Regions from separate parts of the Kocuria sp. WRN011 genome, predicted to be linked through region 1. Evidence: riboswitches for the same ligand, from Rfam matches in the RefSeq annotation. Region 1 holds a riboswitch; each other region holds the start of a gene.
What was found. A riboswitch is a leader RNA that binds a small molecule or an ion and turns the genes downstream of it on or off. The one in region 1 is predicted to bind thiamine pyrophosphate.
Positions count from the first base shown of each region.

Region 1 (2,257 bases):
CGAACGTCTCGAACGGCAGCGAACCGTCCGCCAATTGGGTGATGAACTCCAACTCGTTGATGTCACCGCGCACACCCGCGCAGTCGCGCCACAGGGAATCCGTGAAGCGTTCACAGGACTGGCTGTCCTGCAAGGTGGCCTGGACGTGATGGAAGTGGTGCACCGGACCGTTGCCGTGCCCCACGTGCAGGCTGTCCGCGTGTGCCAGCGCACCGCGCAGCCACGCGCGTGCCGTACGCACCGCCCCCGCCCAGTCCCCCGTGCGGGCCACCACCGTGGCAATGGCGGAGGACAGCGAACATCCGGTGCCGTGAGTGTTGGAGGTCGCTACCCGAGGATCGTCGAACGTCACGACCGGCTCGGTGCGGCCCGGTTCGAGCAGCGCGTCGGGAGTTCGTGACCCGGGCAGGTGACCGCCCTTGACGAGCACACGTGCGCCGAACCTCTCGGCTACGAATCGTCCTTGTTCTAGCGCCTCACTCCACGTGGTTGCGGTGGGGGCATCGGCCAGCACCGCGAGCTCCAGGAGGTTGGGGGTGATCAGATCGGCCAGTGGCAACAATGACATGAGTGCCGTCTCGGCCTCAGCCCGCAGCAAGCGGCCGCCGGCGGTGGCCACCATCACGGGGTCCACCACGGTCACCGGAGGTTTCACGGCGGCCAACCAGTCGCGGACGGTGTCGATCACCTCGATGGATCCGAGCATGCCCACCTTGACGGCATCCAGGGTGACGTCGGAGCTGACGGCTTCTAGCTGGGAACGCAGGATGTGCACGGGCGGGGTGTGGATGTCGATCACGCTGGTGGTGTTCTGGGCGACCACCGCGGTGATCACATTCATGCCGTAACCGCCCATCGCGGCAATGGATTTCAGATCGGCGGCCTGGCCGGCACCACCGGTCGGATCCGTCCCGGCAATCGTGAGCACGCGGGGCACGGTCAAAGAATCAGAATGCGCAGTAGTCACGACATTCCCTTCGCTAGTACGAGCTAGATCAGGTTCAACGGGTGTCATCTCAGCCGCTCGTGCGGCACCCCGTGTCAGTGATACACATCATGCCACAGGGCCGCGGGTTCTCATCTTCCGCGGCCCTGTGGCATGTCATATCTCGGTGCTGGTGCTCGGTGTCAGTCCTTGGAACCGCCGGTCATCTTCATGTCCGCGGCCTTCACGCCCACGCCCACCACGCTGGGTTGCGAGGCGGCCTTGGGCGCGTCCTGCCTGGGCGCGTCGGCGGTGAACCGTTTCACGTTGCCCGTGGAGCTGACCGGCTCGTGCTTCTGCACGCTCGCCGTTCCCGGTGCTGCCGTGGGTGCGGAAGCACGGCGCGAACGACGCCGCGTGGCCGGCTTGGTCTCCGTCGCGGCGGCGGGTGCCGCGCCCTGACGTGACGCCGCCTGCTTCGGAGCAGAAGTCCCGGCGGACTGGCTGGCCGAAGACTCCGACGGCGCCTCGGCCTTCTCCGCCGCACCGGACTGCTTCGATGAATCTGCGGTCTCGGCTGAATCCGGAGTAGACTTCTCGGTCCCCTGACGGGATTCATGAGTTGCTCCACGCTGCGCCCTGCGGGAGCGGCTCCGGCGGTTGCCCCGCGAGGGCTGTTCCTGGGAAGATTCCTGCGCGGGCTCTTCCGTGAACGCTGCCGTCAACGAGTCCAGCGTCAGCGACTGCTGACCGCTCTCCGGCTGGTCCTCCGGGGAACCACCGCCGTGCGGTAGCTCGATGACCTCACCGTGAATGGTCAGGCTCGAGGACTGGTTCTCGACCTTGTCCTCCGAACCCCGGTCACGATCCTGGCCGTCCGAATCCGAGGCATCCTTCGACTGCGAATCGTTGCCCTGGCCGTCCTGGCCCGACTGAGCGCGGCCGCGGCTGCGCTTGCCGCGACGCTTCTTGCGGCGACGATCGCCGTCCTGATCACCGTGGTCCTGGTTGTCCTGGGAACCAGACTGATCCTTGCCCTGATCCGGCGTCTGTTCCTTACCACCGGAGCGTTCGCCGGACTGGTCGTCGCCCTGGTGACCCGAGGCGGCGTCGTCGTCGTGCTGGGAAGCTGCAGCAATACTGGCCAGAGCGTTGCGTGCGGCTTCCGCGCGGGCCTTCGACTCCTGGTCGTTGCCCTCGTTGCCGTTGTCCGATCCGTTGTTGCCGCCGTTACCGGAGTTCTTGGGCTTGTCCTGCTGGTTGCTCTGCTGGCCGCCCTGGTGCTGCTGCTTGTGCTTGGAGCGCTTGCGCTCGTTGCGGTTATTACGGTGA
Region 1 covers NZ_NSGI01000007.1:132,950-135,206, forward strand. The annotation lists gene CKW39_RS11265 (bifunctional hydroxymethylpyrimidine kinase/phosphomethylpyrimidine kinase) at 1-967, opposite strand, end outside; TPP riboswitch at 955-1,049, opposite strand; gene CKW39_RS11270 (Rne/Rng family ribonuclease) at 1,129-2,257, opposite strand, start outside.

Region 2 (2,257 bases), on a different contig from region 1:
GACAAGTCACACCGACCGAGGCGCACCTGGACCTGATTTTCGACGGCCGCTGCGGCTTCTGCACCCGCGCCGTGGGGTGGGTGCACAGACTCGACCGTTACCGTCGCATCAGCACCCACGCGTATCAGGAACCTGACGTGCTGGAGCGCTTCGGTCTCACCGAATCACAAGCTCACACTGCGGTCTGGGCCGTGGTCGGCGGGACACCATCGGCCGGCGCAGCGGCCGTAGCCGAGACTCTGGACACCGCCCTCGGCACCCGCATTTTTGGCAAGCTCTACCGCATCCCACCAGTACGAACGGCCCAGGATCGCGTGTACCAATGGGTCGCGGATCACCGCGGAAAGTTCCCCGGTGTCACGCCGTGGTGCGAATGTCACCCGGAAAACTGCGAGCCCAGAACTACGTAATTACAAGAATTTCCGCAGCTCGCGAGCGGCAGCTTCCGGGTCGGTGGCATCCGTGACCGCCCGAACCACCACGATCCGTGACGCGCCGGTCTCGAGCACGGACGGCAACCGCTCGGCGTCAATCCCGCCGATGGCGAAGAACGGCTTGTCTCCCGCGTGCTCCGCGGCATACTTCGGCAGTTCCAGCCCCACGGCGGCACGTCCGGGTTTGGTGGGCGTTTCCCACACGGGTCCGGTGCAGAAGTAGTCCAGGCCCTCGTCCGCAATCGCTCCGTCCACTTGCTCACGAGACAGGCACGAGCGGCCGATGATCACGTCATCGCCCAGCAACTGGCGCGCCTGCGGGGTGGTGAGATCGCCCTGCCCCACGTGGAAAACATCCGCACCGGTGAGCATCGCTACGTCTGCCCGATCATTGATCGCGAACAGCTTGCCGTGTTCCCGTGCAACCTCGCCGAGCACCTCGATGGCCTCGATCTCTGCCGCGGCTTCGAGTTTCTTGTCACGCAGCTGGATGATGTCCACGCCGCCCTCGTACGCGGCATGCAGGAATTCCCGCAGGTCACCGCGCTCTTTTCGCGCCGTGACACACACGTACAACTTGGCATTCGCGAACGCATCACGCCTACGGGTTCCCTGACTCTGTTGCTCACTCATGTGGCCATGGTGCCACGGGTCACGGTTACACTGAGAGGTACCGGTCACATGACCGGTAGTTCCACGGGAGTCCGCGACTGTTGCCCCGGCAACCACCGCAGCGGGCTGAGAGGGCGTGAGCCGCCGACCGGAAACCTGATGCGGATCATGCCGCCGGAGGGAGTGTTGTGGCACCCATGCCACCCGTCCAGCACCACAGTGCGCCACGGCACGCAGTGGTCGCGGGCGCCGGCTTGATTGGTCTGGCGACCGCTTTCGAATTACGACGCCGCGGCGTAGCAGTCACGCTCGCAGACCCCCGTCCCGCCTCGGGAGCCACCCACGCTGCCGCGGGCATGCTCGCCCCGATCGCCGAAACCCAGTACGGCCAGGAAAGCCTGTACCCCCTCATGGCTGCCTCCGCCGTGGAGTATCCGGCATTCATCGAGCGGGTCTCCGCTGCCTCCGGGCTCCCCACCGGCTACCGCACCGAAGAGACCCTGGTGTTGGGAGTCGACTCCGCCGATGCACACGCCTTGCAGGACCTCGCAGCCCACCAGCGCGCCGCGGGCATGCAGGTCGAGAACATCACAGCTCGTCAGGCCCGGAAACTAGAGCCCGCTCTCGCACCGCATGTCGCGGGTGCCATCAGGGTTCCCACGGACCATCAGGTGGACCCCCGACTGCTCGCCGCATCCCTGATCCAAGCCCTGGACGCACCGGCCATTGACACGCTGAACGGTGCCACAGACCCCGGCCCCGCGCGTTGGTTCCACGCGAAGGTCGAACGAGTTCTCTCAACCCGCGGTACCGAACCCCAGGTGACCGGAGTGCTCCTGGAGGGAGGCGAGACGGTCGAGAGCGACGTCGTCGTGCTGGCCACTGGACTGAACACCAGCGATACCGGACAGCTACCCGCGGGCCTGACCCTGCGGCTGCGCCCTGTGTACGGCGACATTCTGCGGCTGAGCGTGCCCGATTCGCTGCTCCTGCCCGGGGAAGAACACTTGATCACACGCACGGTTCGCGGGCAGGTCCACGGGCGGGCCGTGTACCTGGTGCCCCGAGCCGACCGGACGTTGGTGCTGGGCGCCACGAGTCGCGAAGACGGGCGAGCGTCCGTACTGGCCGGTGGCGTGCACCAACTGTTGCGGGACGCACGCGCCATCCTGCCCGCTGTGGACGACTGCGATGTGCTGGAGATGCTGGCC
Region 2 covers NZ_NSGI01000001.1:343,076-345,332, reverse strand. The annotation lists gene CKW39_RS01615 (thiol-disulfide oxidoreductase DCC family protein) at 1-410, shown strand, start outside; gene thiE (thiamine phosphate synthase) at 411-1,067, opposite strand; TPP riboswitch at 1,121-1,246, shown strand; gene thiO (glycine oxidase ThiO) at 1,244-2,257, shown strand, end outside.
Region 2: another riboswitch for thiamine pyrophosphate. It lies ahead of thiO (glycine oxidase ThiO); the one in region 1 lies ahead of CKW39_RS11265 (bifunctional hydroxymethylpyrimidine kinase/phosphomethylpyrimidine kinase).

Region 3 (2,257 bases), on a different contig from region 1:
CCCGTTGCTGATCCTGGCCTGGTTGTTCATGCTGCTGACCGTTCCCGTCTCTGCCCACATGGTGGGGCGGTCCGCCTACCGGTCCAAGCACCTGCACGAAGAGAACCTCACCCAGGACGACCTTAAGGACGTCGTGGATTACGCGAGCACCCGGCGCGAGGATTAAAAATCTCGGCCCGGCAGGGGCTGAAGTTGTCGTAGAACCGCCAAGTGGTTCGTATGCTTGGTGAAGAACTGTGAACCATGAAGAGGAGCGTTCGATGAGCAAAGCAATTGATTTGGCCAGCACCGCGGCATCGCTGGGCGGAACCGCAGTGGCCACGAAGGTCCTGACCGCGGGGTGGAAGAAGGTCACCGGCAACGAGCCCCCGGCTAAGAACCCGGACCCGGACGAGGCCTGGCGCGACATCATCGTGTGGGCTCTCCTCACCGGTTTGGTGACCACCCTGGTCAAGGTGGGCGTACAGCGCGCCATGGCCAAGATCAACGCGGATAATGACCAGGACAATACGTCCCAGTCCGAGATCTGAGGTCTTTGAACTGTCGGAAGCGGCGGGGTTGCGTTCATCGAACGTCTCCCCGCCGCTTTTTGTGATCTGACGTTCTGGTCTAGGATGAGCTACTAACGACAGGGGAGCGCCCGAGCGGCGCTGAGAGTGCGCACCAGCGCAGACCCTCGAACCTGATCCGGGTCATTCCGGCGATAGGGAGTCGAGTATCTCAAAGGGCCCGTGCACGTTCCGTGTGCGGTTCTTTCCCCTCCTGTACTCATCAGGAGGATGAAACATGACACAGGTCAAGACCAGGACAACCCGTACGCCTCAGAAGTCATGGCGCGTGGTGGACATCGTGGTGGCGGCGGTATTGGCCGCCGTGTGCGCCGTCGTCTTCTGGGCGTGGGCGAACCTGCTGTACCCCGTGGCAACCACCGCTGCGGTGGCTTATCCACCGGCCACCGGCCTGATCGGCGGCGGTTGGCTCATCGCCGGAACTCTGGGTGCCTTGGTCATTCGCAAGCCCGGAGCCGCGGTTTTCTGTGAGCTGCTTGCGGCCGTTCTCGAAGGATTCTTGGGCACGCACTTCGGATGGACCGTGGTGATCTCCGGCCTGGTGCAGGGTGCTGCGGTGGAGATCGTGTTCCTGTTGACCCGTTACCGAAAGTTCGGTTTGGCCGTTGCTGCCGCCGGTGGCGCGATGGCGGGGCTGTTCATGGGCGTCAGCGAGAACATCATATACAACTTCGAATGGGCCCTGGACCAGCAGGTGGTCTACGCATCTCTGACCACGTTGTCCGGTGCGATCATCGCCGGTGTTCTGATGTGGTTGGTCACCCGGGCGCTGCAGAAAACGGGGGTGCTCAACGGCTTGGCGTCGGGCGCAGCGCGGCGATGACGTCGCACGTGGCCGTGGATCAGCGCGGGGCGGAGGTGGTGCTCACGGAGTTCGGGTGGCACTACCCGGGACGCGAACAGCCGTCCCTGAATTCGGTCAGCGCGCACATCCGACCCGGCGAGCGAGTGCTGCTCCTGGGCCCGTCCGGGGCCGGTAAGTCAACGTTGCTGCACGCGATGGCCGGGGTCGAGCAGGACCCGGACGGGGAATCCCGATCGGGGGAACTCACCGTCAACGGTGTGGATCCGCGTGACGCTCGCGGGGCGGTGGGCTTCATGCACCAGGACCCGGAGACGCAGGTGATCCTGGCGCGGGTGGGTGACGACGTCGCTTTCGGCCTCGAGAATCTCGCCGTACCTCGCGACCAGATCTGGGCCCGCGTGGGCGCCGCTCTTGCCGAGGTCGGGTTGGATCTCCCGCTGGATCACTCCACGACCGAGCTGTCCGGTGGGCAGAAGCAACGCCTGGCGCTGGCCGGAACCATGGCCATGCGCCCGCAACTGTTGCTGCTGGACGAACCCACGGCCAGTGTGGACGAGCAGGGTGCAGCGGAACTGCGTGACGCCGTGGAACGCGCCGTGGCGCAATCCGGCACCACGATGATCGTGGTCGAACACCGGGTCGGCCTCTGGGAGTCCGTGGTGGACCGCGTGATCGTGCTCAATGACGATGGACGGGTGGCCTTCGACGGCCCCACGCGCGAAGTCCTCGGAGACGCCCGCGAGCTATTGCAACGCCAAGGCACGTGGGTTCCGAACTGGACACCGCGCACCATGGCACCACCGGCGCGCGATGAGCAGGCGACCCCGCTGCTGGAGGCGCGTGGACTGGCCGTGAGTCGAACGCAACCGAGCTCGCGAACGGT
Region 3 covers NZ_NSGI01000001.1:278,028-280,284, forward strand. The annotation lists gene mnhG (monovalent cation/H(+) antiporter subunit G) at 1-166, shown strand, start outside; gene CKW39_RS01305 (DUF4235 domain-containing protein) at 261-530, shown strand; TPP riboswitch at 621-727, shown strand; gene CKW39_RS01310 (ECF transporter S component) at 787-1,392, shown strand; gene CKW39_RS01315 (ABC transporter ATP-binding protein) at 1,389-2,257, shown strand, end outside.
Region 3: another riboswitch for thiamine pyrophosphate. It lies ahead of CKW39_RS01310 (ECF transporter S component); the one in region 1 lies ahead of CKW39_RS11265 (bifunctional hydroxymethylpyrimidine kinase/phosphomethylpyrimidine kinase).